2 regions of the Ureibacillus sp. FSL E2-3493 genome follow, and region 1 is predicted to be linked to the other one. Evidence: riboswitches for the same ligand, from Rfam matches in the RefSeq annotation. Region 1 holds a riboswitch; the other holds the start of a gene.

Region 1 (6,014 bases):
GGGTTAATCTTAAACGATCGTTTAACATTAGCCCTTTTATTGTACGAAAACGTTTATGAATAATAATCATATCGTAGTAAAGAATATAAATAATGATCTTCCCAACGGCCGTTAATATATAAAAGCTCTCTTAATAGACCTTCTCGAACGAAATGGGCGTTTTCTAATACTTTAATGGAACCATCATTTTTCGGTGATACATAGGCTTCAATACGATGTAATTGTACATTTTGAAAGGCAAATTCAACGACTTGTTTAACTGCTTCCGTAGCAAAACCTTTTCGAGTATAATTTTCATCAATCGAGTACCCGATGAACGCACTATTATAAGGCAACCTTTTTATGGCATATAACGAAATATGACCGATTAAATAATTCCTTCCCTTTTCATAAATACCAAAGGAATATTCTCGATTTGCTCGTAGCAAATGCATACTCTCTAATATTTTTTTAAATTGAGCTTCTTCCGTGTAAAACTCATCCTCATGGAGAGGTTCGTGGATAGACCAAAAATACTTATTCCTTCTCATTAAATCCGCTAAATTTTTTGCATCGGATTCCACTAATGTCCGTAATAATAATCGATCACTTTCGAGCTTTATCAAATGATCACCCTTTTTATGTAGTAAATTCAAAAATTTTTTTACCATCCCGTATACCTTAAAGCCTTTCCTCAAATTTTATCCAACTGTTTCCATCATTTACATTATGAACGTCTTTATACAACCCTTAAGAAATTATTCTTGATGATTAAAAAAATTCCTTTAAAATACTTCTTATTAATAATCGCTTATTTTTTATCCACTATTACATGTATGCATACAATAAACTGAATATTTACGCCCAGCTTATTATGCTTTCTAAATGTTTGAACATTATATTAGTAAAGGTTACTTATTTTCAAAAAAGGGATTCACCATCTAATCAAAAGTAGGATATTATAATTCATATGCTCTAAACATCCATTGAAAACTAGGAGAACTGTAGCTATATTTTATATCTGTATTTTTTTATCGAAAGCAATTGAAAGATTGTTTAGGTTTTTCCAAAATTTTATTACTATTTGGAAATTGTTGTTCAAATCTTAGTAAATGTATATAATTTTATAGAAAGGAGAGGAAAGAATGGGTCGTATAATCCTGCTATTTACATCGGTTATTGTAGTCACACTTTTTACAGTCAATGCATTTTGGCTACAATTCAAAGGGCATTCCACTATTCAAATTATAGATCGTTTACCGATTCTATTTGCACCAGCTAATTTTATTTATTACATATGGGTTCTTGTGTTCATTTTTCTTTTCCTTTGGATATATAACTACATAAAATTACGCCGCACTGATTATTTTATTTCGATACCCCAAGTTATTCTTTTTTTATGTGTAGTTATTTTTCAAATTGCTTCCCTGTGGAGTTGGCATAGTGAACATTTTTTACTATCCTTTGTTTTATTTTTTATACAAGTCATTTTATTATTTGGACTTTATTTAACTTATCCATTAAAAAAGGAATTGTTCAAATTAAGAATGCCTATTGCTATTTATTTTAGTTGGTCTACCTATCTACTAATTCTACATGGTTGGTACTTACTTGTTGATATGCAGTGGAAAGGTTTCGGTTTAAGCAGTGCCCTTTGGACAGTTATTCTTATGACAATCGGTACAGCCATTGCACTACATCTTCGTTATCATCATTTTGATATTGTGTATCCAATCGTTTTTATATGGTGTTATTTAGGAATTGCAGTTTCAAATGGTTTTGATGAACTTTTAGTAACGACCGCCGCTCTTTTCTTAATAGGTGTTTTGGTAGTGGGCATATTCTTTATGAAAAAAAATCCTGCGCACTTGAAGTAATTCTTCAAGTGAACAGGAATTTTTTTTTAATCTTCAATTTGTGTAATGATGATTGGTTTGTCTTTCGTAACAATAACCGTATGTTCGATTTGTGCTACTAAAGATTTGTCAGGTGTAATAAATGTCCACCCATCTCCAGCTTCCACAATATGTTCTGCTTTTTCGGATATGAATGGCTCTACAGCTAAAACCATTCCTTCCTTCATAATCGTTGCATCCCAAGCATCATAATAATTTAAAACGTGATCTGGTTTTTCATGTAGGGAACGGCCAATTCCGTGACCAGTTAAATTCATAATAACAGTTAAACCATTATCTCTCGCTTCCCGTTCAACTGCTTTACCAACTCGATTTAACTTTGAGCCCGCTTTTACTTTTGTCATCGCACGATCAAAGGCAGATTTTGCAACCGTACATAGCTTTTCCTTTTCAGTATAACCACTTCCTACAACAAAGGAAATACCCGTATCCGCAAAATATCCATTTAAAGAACCAGAAACGTCAATATTGACCATATCTCCTTCTTTAATTTCCTTTGAACCAGGAATCCCATGGGCAACTTCGTGGTTTACACTAATGCAAGTATAACCAGGGAAATCATATTCTCCTTTTGGTCCAGAAATTGCGCCTGCCTCTTCAAACATACGTCCTGCAATTTCATCTAACTCTTTTGTCGTAATACCCGGTTTTGTTGCTGCTTTCATGGCTTCACGAATTTCAGCGCAAATACGGCCAATTTTTTTCAATGCTTCTAATTCTTCTTTTGTTTGAACAATCATGTTAAACGTCCTTCCTATATACATATCTTTATATAATATACCATAATCGAAAAGGTTTTTATGACAATTGCACCTGATAGGAAATCGTTTTTTCTTTTCAGAATTATCTATACGTAGTCCTTTTTTAGATCGAATGATGGGATTATCTATTCAGTAATAAAACATTTCTCGAACTTTCATTGTTTCTATTTAAACAACTAAAAAACCAAGAATACCGTATCGATTCTTGGTTCTTCTTTATCATATTATAGAATTTATTTTATTAAGAATTGGCTTTTAGTAATCTAGGAGAAGCCGTAAAGATTAGTACACCAACGATCGCAGTTAAAATAATCGCTGGAATCATATAAGATCCGTTATAAACGATTGTGTACACCCAGACGTTTTGATCTCCTGCATACTCTGCAAAGAATACAGCACCAGCAATGGTATGTGCTGCGTAACGCAACAATCCACCAACAACTGTTCCAAAAACAATGTATAATCCCATTCTTTTTTTATTTAAATTCGTAGCAGCATCGACGATTTGCTTGCGGAATATACCTGCAAATCCGACTACTGAAAAGGCAACAATATAGTCTAGTAACCCTTGAGCCCAGTGAAGGATATAGCCACCAAGAAGGATTTGGATAAGACCGATTAATAGTCCAGTGATTATTCCAGCAGATAATCCCCAACGAATAGCGATTAAAAGAATCGGAACCATCACAAAACTAATAGAGCCACCTTGTGCCCATAACGAAAACGATAATTTGTCTAACACAACACCAATTCCCGCGAAAATAGCAATTTCAACGAGCATTAATAATCTTTTATTGTTCATAACAACTCTCCTCTCTTTTATTCCGATGTAGAACATTGAGAAGGAATAGAAATCTTCGCCCATTATTATTTGGAAACAATGCCCCTTTACTCCAAATAAATATCCGCCTGTAAAACAGGCGGTTTTAGTAACGCCCTATAAGGGCTCCTTACTAACTGCCCCTAAAGGGGCTTTTTTAATTGACCGTCAACCGTATTTGTTCTTTAATCTCGTTTAAATGGGTCTATATATTCTCTACTCGTCATTTGATCACGTAATCGATCTTCAGCTTCTTGTTCCCTAATGTATTTTGCTACCGCTTTTTCGTTAAGACCTACTGTAGTGACATAATATCCTTTTGCCCAAAACGTTCGATTTCCGTGTTTATATTTTAAATTTGCATGTCTATCGTGAATCATTAAAGAACTCTTTCCTTTTAAATAGCCTACGAATTGTGATACGGATAATTTTGGAGGAATTTTAACCAGCATATGTATATGATCTGGCATTGCATGTCCTTCTATGAGTTCTACGTCTTTCATTTCACATAGACGTCTTAAAATCGCTCCGATGTCTTTTCTTAATTCACCGTAGATTACTTTCCTTCTGTATTTTGGTATAAAAACTATGTGATACTTACAATTCCATCTTGTGTGTGATAAACTATTGTCGCTCGACATTGAGCAAAACTCCTCTCGATTTGAATTTGGTTTGACGGCCATTTTCATTATATCGAGAGGAGTTTTTAATTCCATCTCCATTACCACTCTAAAAGTATATTTTCACACGTGCAGAGCACGTGGTTTTAAAAGAATTAATAAAAATGGCGTCAGGACAGAGCCTAAACGCCATGAATGGAGTCGGTTTCTATCCACATCCCTTCGCAAGTACTAACTTACAGGTTCAAAGAGTTAGTGCAATAAGTGCACAATCTCAGCTGACTTCATCAGCTCCCCTTGTGGTAAATACATCATTTTTTATTGTTAGAACACATTTATTGTATCAAAGTATATGATTTTTTCAACTAGGTTATTAAGATAAAAATATGTGTCTTAAAAAAGAAAAGGAGAAATACTAGCTTACTTAATCGTTCCTTCAATTTCTCCATTTTTTGAAATGGTAAACTCTAAACTTTTTATCGGTAACTCTGATTCTAAAATTTCATTTAATGTATGATTTTTAACAAAATCTTCAACTTTAGCTTGCTCCTTTATTTGCACAAACTCCACCATGATTGGTTTACTTTTTAATCTCTCTAAAACACTATTAATTTTGCTTTTATTTTCAAATGAGAGAGTGCTATCGAAAACATACAATTTAATCAAGAAATATTTACTATTATAATAATCTTCAAAGTCTTCAATACCGTCTTTGTATTCTTTTATACTTTGTGTTAATAATTTTATTTTTGTATTCGCATTTGGTAAGTATTCTCGTACAATTTCGTTCATATATTCGGAACCTGGTTAATTTTTCCTTTTATCCTACTTATTCTTGTTTGATGTGTAATCTTTAAAACCATCTTTATCGATATAAAGTCTATATTCATTCAAAATCTTATAATCTTTTAAATTAGATTTATCAAAGAAAGATAAGCTACTAGGCTTTTCCAAAAAAGCTTTCGTAATCCTTATCCGAAATTAAAAAAACATTCATATAATATACTATTTCTGGGATTTAGCTGTGAATCTTTTCCATAATAAGCTGAAATGAAGTAGATGTAATTGTCGAATTCTCTTTTACAACAACTGAAGTTGTAATATATCTAGGAGAATATTTTTCAACATATTCAGCTAGCGTGATATCAAGATTTGTTTCTTCTTTATCATTAGCACTAAGATAAAACATATTAGTAGAAGTCTGTAATTCGACTCCATCCATTTCACCTTTTATTTCTTCATTTATATTCTCACTAATAATTCGTCCAATATAATCGTCTTTTAATTCACCCTCTTTTGTTGTAATCGCATTAAAATGGAGTGTTTCGTCATTTTGGGGGTAAACATATGTTTGAACCGTGCCGCTTCCACCTCTACGGGATCTTCCTCCAATTGAGGACACTTCAAATTTAAAACCATATTTATCCTCAAGCGATGTTTCAATCTTGTTAGACGTTGTTTCATTTAATGAGCTGCATCCACATAGAGTCAAGAGTGTAGCTACCATCACAACACTATCTAAAAACAATATTTTGTTTTCATTTCCAACCTACTCTCGCATAACTTTTAATTAATTTCCCCGATTTAACATGTTGTTTATAGCTTCGTCCGAATCGACGAAACCATCTTTTGTTAACTCAACAAAAACTTTACTATCATAGTCATAACCTTCTAAATCAGAGGGATCTATATTTGCCACATTCTTTAACGTTTTATTCACTTTTGTATATTCATCATCATTAAATATCCAATAAGTTGCGGAAATAGAAGGGCCATTAAACTGATTGTAAGTTTGTTGTACAATCGTTTTTAATTTTTCTGCTGTAATACTATCACCATTTTTCATGACAATTTCAACGAAAATATAGTCCGTTTTCGATTTTTCAATATATTCATCGATTGTCATATCTGTTGTAAT
Region 2 (6,014 bases), 130 kb from region 1:
CCGGTCTACCTGCTTTACTTACGACATGACGAAAAACAACATCCGTCACATCTTCCATTGGTGCAAGTACAAAAAATGGCCGCGGTAAATCAAGCCAAAAATTTTCTTTCATCTTCAAACTCAAATCCTCTCATTATCTATAAAACATCAAACTTATCGTAAAAAACTTCTTTTACACTTATATCATGTTCAGTAACCTATTATCAAAGACAATACACTCAGACATTTTAGTTTGTCAAAAAATATTGGGGTCGAAAACTTTAGTAAACAATATAAAATGAGAAGAAGTTGACATTGTAAAAAGACATGCCCCTATAAACTATCTGTGGAAGTTTTGCTTTACTAAGTTTATTTTCTCTTTTCTCCAACAAATTTATTTACATAAATCAATAAAAATAGTGCAAGCAGTAACGCGGCGATTTTCGTAATTTAAACTACTAATAGGATCTTTTTTAGTTCCTTGTGGTAGCCTCACATTTCCCATTATGTAAATATTATCTCACTTAATTTGTAATAAGGAACATAAAAGAAGACAACGCCAAATAGGCATTTGTCTTCTTTTAAGAACATCAAGTATCGGCATATATTAATAACTCAGTTAACCGAACACTTTTCCCTAGATTTATAATCGTTCCAGGCATTCACTAATTTTGTTGCCTCTAGTTTTGGATTATCAGCCTCCGTCACAGCTGACACAACAAAGAAACCATCCGCTCCAGTTTGGGCAAGGGAAGGTATATCAGCAAGCTTAACACCACCGCCTACGACTACCGGAATCGAACTAAGCTCAGAGATTTTAGCGATATCATCAAAACTTCTTGTAATGACCCTGCCATCTTTTCCAAGTCCACAATCAGGTTTTGTTTGTGTTTCACGTAATGGTCCGACACCAAAATAATCAAGTTGAGAAACATCCGCTGTTTTTATATATTCAAATAATTCATCTGCTCGGGCAGATAAACCGACAATGAGCTCTTCACCTAAATATTCACGACAAACATCTACTGGTATATCTGTTTGTCCCACATGAATACCATCCACTTTAATCCCTTGTTTTCTCGCAGCTAAAACAATATCTAGTCGGTCATTTACAAGGAGCGCAACCTCTTTGGATTTTCCAGCTTCTTCAATGGCTTCTGCCGCTTGACGTGTTAGCTGAATCAATTCCTTCGCAGAGGCAACTTTGGAACGAATTTGGATACAAGTAAACCCTGCATTCACCGCATCTTTAATAATTGTGGCAACTGGACGACCTTTCGTATTTTCCGGACCTATCACTAAGTATTTGGAAATATCAAGTTTTTTTACAATACTCATTTTATCCTCCTAAAATATCATTTACTTTATCTACTTTCGTATTGATCGTATTTGTATATCCTGGTCGAATATCTGCTTTTAACACTACTTCCGTTCGAATTCCCTTCTCCGCAAGGACAAATGTCGCCTCTTTCACTACTTTCATTACTTCGTCCCATTCGCCCTCAATCTCCGTAAACATCGATGTCGTTCGATTTGGTAATCCTGACTTCCGAATCACTTTCACAACTTCAGCTACTTCCTCTGCCAATTCATCGCCTACTCCAAAAGGCGCAATAGCTACTGCAACTAATGTATTCATAAAAATGAAACCTCCTCTATATCAAATAAATTGTTCGCAATGTCTTCCGCCGTTACTTTATATAATTCATCTATAAACTGAACTTGGAAACTTCCTGGACCATCCACTTTAAGTTCAGCCCGTTTACCGGCTACATTGTACACCGTAGTGGCGGTAAGTGCCGCAATGAATGGGGATGTTGCTGTAGCGTAGACAGCTGCTACCCCACCTAACGAGCATCCTGCACCCGTAATTTTCTCCATAAAATGGGAACCTCCATAAGAGACAGCCACCATAGCGCCGTCTGTTACTAAATCTGTTTCACCCGACACAGCAACAGCGCCTCCTGTCCACTTAGCAAGCGCAATAGCTGCTGCTTTAGCCCCACTTACTGAATCCGTAGAATCAACACCGCGAACATTCGATTGTTCTGTACCTCCGTCTAATCCCCATAAACCAGCTAATGCGATAATTTCCGAAGCATTTCCTCTAATAATTGTTGGCTTATATGCCTTAAATCGTTGTAACAGCTTTGTTCTAAGTGAACCTATCCCCACAGCAACAGGATCTAATACCCATGGCTTTCCTGTTTCATGCAACACCTTCGCTACATAAGGTAACGTCTCCTCATAAATCGGTAACAGCGTTCCGACATTGATATACATAGCTCCGCCAGCTTTTGCCAAAAACTCCGCCTCATCTGGCAAGTACACCATAGCGGCAGATCCACCAACAGCAAGCTGTGCATTTGCTACAAGATTAATCGTTACAGTGTTCGTAATCGAACCTGCCATCGGATTCGTCCCTCTTACCGCTTCAACCGCCTGCATCATTTTACTTTGAATCTCTTGCTTGTTAACCACTTTGCAAACACCTCTCTATTTCCATTCTTTATACGAACGAATAGATCAACAAAACAGGGGATTAAGGTATGAATTCACTTAGGCTCTATATAATAAAAAAATGCTCTCCCATTAAATAAAAATGGGAAAGCACAATTCAAATTATTGCTTATAAATCTAATGAATCGCTTCCCTACACCAGTGTTAACTGACAGGTTCAAAGAGTCAGGTTTTAACCTTCTCAACTCCGAAGAGTCCCCCCGCAATATTTACTATTCAGTTTGTTACTACACATACTACCAACTGATACACCGTATGTCAATTTATGCTAGTTCCAGCACGAAACTGCTTCATCATGTGTGGACCTCTTTGGCAACACATGAATGTTGTAAAGCTAGGAAGCGTTCCAAGACTTTCATATTCACAAGTTTATATAAAATGCACTCTATTTTTGACAATTAGGGCAAAAGAAAGTTTTCCGTGAAGAAATTTCTTCTTTTAAAATGGGGGTATTGCAACGGGAACATTCAGTACCTTCTCTGTCATAAACATAGAATTGGTAACCTCCCGTTTTGCCATCTCCCTTATACAACGGGTTTTCCATATACCCACCTTGTTCGATTCCTTTTTTTAGAATAAACTGAATCGAATGATAAGCCCGAGTTAATTGCTCATCGTCTAACTCATTCATTTTTTTATCAGGGCGAATCTCTGCATGCCAAAGAATCTCATCAGAATATGCATTCCCTATTCCAGCTAGCACTTCTTGATTGATTAATGTTGTTTTAATCATTCCCTTTCTTTTTTCCATTAGCTGTTGAAAGGTATCCAATGTGAAATCGGGATCAAGTACTTCTAGTCCTAGTTTTTCAAACTCTTTCTTTATCTCTTCTGGTGATAAAAGATGCAAGTAACCTAAACGCAGTCCAATAAAATATAAATGTTGTTCTCCAAAGGAAAGCTTTACTTGAATGGTCCTGCTTGGTTTATCTTCTTCTTTACCAAAAAACATCCACCCTCCAAGCATTAAATGTAACAGTAAACATGAATCATCCTGTAGTTGGAAAATTAAATATTTCGCTCTTCTCGTAATCGTTTTTATCGTTTGATTTGAAACTTGTGCAATAAACCGTTCAACTGGTACATTAATAGACTTTTCCCGTCCAATCTCAACATCCGAAATTTTTTTCCCACCTACCAATGAACCCAGTAATGTTTTATATGTTTCCATCTCCGGCAATTCAGGCATAATTCTAGCCTCCATTTTATAATCTGTTTATACAGTATTTCCAATTGGTGGGTTATTATAAATGGATGCATTTCGGAAACAATCTAGCCCGATCCCGCCATACAACCGCACACAAGAGTCCTGGTTCGTTTATTAAATAAAAACAGCATCTTCTGAGATGCTGTTTTTTATTTGTTCTCTTTATATTTTGTTAAAACTTACATTAATTTTAAAAATTGACCACCTCTTACTATTCTAGACCCTAAACTGCTTCACCAAATCATTTAACTCAATTGCTAGTTTCGCAAGCTCTTCGGAACTCGATGCAACTTCTTCCATTGAACTGCTTGTTTGCTGAGCAGAGGCAGAGGTTTGTTCGACACCAGCTGCAGATTCTTCCAAAATAGCCGCAATCTCCTCTATGGAAGAATTCATTTCTTGACTAGTGGATTTCATCATCGTTAAATGATTACTAACGACGCTAATTGCCGAAGCCATTTCTTTAACAGAATCATTAATTTTACTAAACTTCTCACCCGTTGTTTTCAGCTGGTTCGTCCCTTTTTCGACTTCTGAATACCCCGATTGCAATGAGTCTACCACTCCAGATGTATCCCCTTGAATTCTACTAACAATTTGTGTGATATCCTTTACAGATTTGGACACCTCTTCTGCGAGCTTTTTCACTTCTTCTGCAACAACTGCAAACCCACGTCCATGTTCACCAGCACGTGCTGCTTCAATCGCCGCATTAAGAGCCAATAAGTTCGTTTGTTCAGCTACATCTTTTATAACTGTAACTAATTTAGAAATTTCATTGGATTGAACATCCAACTGCTGTACTTTAACAACGGAATCTTTGACGATACGATCGATATTTGACATTTGCTCAACAGATTGTCGCATCAATTGGGCACCATCTTCGGTCAATTGTAATACTTCATTTGAAGACTGATAGATTCGTTCACCATTGTCATTTGCTTCTTCTACTTTTTCCACATACATCCCCATTGAAGTTGAAAGATCACCAGACAGATTTGCTTGCGATTCGGTGCCAGATGCAATTTCCTCCATTGTTTTGGAGATTTGTTCTGTTCCTACTTTTACTTCATTTGCAGATTGTGTCATTTCCTCACTATGAGACGAAATTAGCTGGGAGGCATTTGAGATATTTTGAATCATATTTTTTAAATTAGTATGTAAGTCATTGAGCCCATTGGCTAATTGCCCCGTTTCATCTTTTGACTTAATATCCAGTTCACCAACTGTTAAATCCCCATTAGCGATATGAGTCATTTGTCCCGTTACCTTTTTAATCGGATTCGTCACATTATTCGCAAATAGCCAAATGATTACAATACCAATTAGAAGCGTAATTCCCATCACAATGAAATTTAAAGATAGGATTTCACCAGCAGGTTTATTAAAATCAACCATATAAGTACCTGATACCACTACCCAACCCCATTCTGGGAATTCTTTGGAGTAGGAAATTTTCTCTCCGAATTTATTTGGGTTATCAATAAATGGAGCGATAAAATCGGTATATCCTCCTCCATTGATGCCCTTTTTAATGTATTCCTGGACATAATATGTACCATTCTCATCCTTTTTATCCCAAAGGTTCTGCCCCTCTTTAGAAGGGTGAGCAACAAAAGTCCCTTCGCGATCAGTAATGAACATATAGCCATTGTCACCTAAATCAATATTTTTGTTAATTGGTCGTGTACTGTCTTCTCCCATTTCTCCTAATATCGCTATTTTTACTTTTTCTTGCGCATCCTCAAGGGAAAGTTTGCCTTCTTCTACTTGCTGATTGAGGACTTCCATCATTTCAAGCGTTTGTTCCACACTATTTTTTAAATTCGTTTGACCCAGTTCATCTAAACTACTACTACTCTTTTCATAACTAAATACGCTTAAAACGATTAATGGAATCGTCAACAATAAAATGGAAACAGTTAGAAGCTTCCGTTTAATCGTTTTAGTTAAAAATGTAAGCAAATTGAATTTCATTCTTTTATCCTCCCCGTAAAATTAATAAAAAAGCATTCACTAATCTATAAGAACTAAAAAGTATAACAGGTGTAGGTCTTTAGACTAGAATTTATAGTATAAACTTATTAGTCTTACTTTTCTATACTATCTACGAACTTTAGTATATATTTCGACAAAATTAGCAATAAGAGGGAAAACAGTCTTCAAGGAGAGGTTTTGGCCACTACTAGAATTCAAAAGTTTGGCTCAATGGATACATCCATTTAAATCTAAAAATTCAAAAAGAACTTGATGAATTCCATACCGTAAAACCATTACTAGTGGTTTAACTGACACCCCACACTGATTC

What was found. A riboswitch is a leader RNA that binds a small molecule or an ion and turns the genes downstream of it on or off. The one in region 1 is predicted to bind thiamine pyrophosphate.
Region 2: it holds a riboswitch for thiamine pyrophosphate, as region 1 does, so the genes downstream of both, thiM (hydroxyethylthiazole kinase) here and tnpA (IS200/IS605 family transposase) in region 1, are expected to answer to the same signal.

The regions. Positions count from the first base shown of each region.
Region 1 is NZ_JBBOPK010000001.1:2,947,175-2,953,188, forward strand. Features, by position in the region: gene MHH69_RS15265 (GNAT family N-acetyltransferase) at 54-605, opposite strand; gene MHH69_RS15270 (hypothetical protein) at 1,125-1,856, shown strand; gene map (type I methionyl aminopeptidase) at 1,883-2,635, opposite strand; gene thiT (energy-coupled thiamine transporter ThiT) at 2,898-3,458, opposite strand; gene tnpA (IS200/IS605 family transposase) at 3,662-4,117, opposite strand; TPP riboswitch at 4,297-4,404, opposite strand; gene MHH69_RS15290 (hypothetical protein) at 4,517-4,888, opposite strand; gene MHH69_RS15295 (hypothetical protein) at 5,115-5,603, opposite strand; gene MHH69_RS15300 (hypothetical protein) at 5,667-6,014, opposite strand, start outside.
Region 2 is NZ_JBBOPK010000001.1:3,074,051-3,080,064, forward strand. Features, by position in the region: gene MHH69_RS15840 (tRNA dihydrouridine synthase) at 1-112, opposite strand, end outside; gene MHH69_RS15845 (thiamine phosphate synthase) at 595-1,317, opposite strand; gene MHH69_RS15850 (MTH1187 family thiamine-binding protein) at 1,319-1,618, opposite strand; gene thiM (hydroxyethylthiazole kinase) at 1,615-2,460, opposite strand; TPP riboswitch at 2,612-2,711, opposite strand; gene mutM (bifunctional DNA-formamidopyrimidine glycosylase/DNA-(apurinic or apyrimidinic site) lyase) at 2,885-3,688, opposite strand; gene MHH69_RS15865 (methyl-accepting chemotaxis protein) at 3,923-5,683, opposite strand.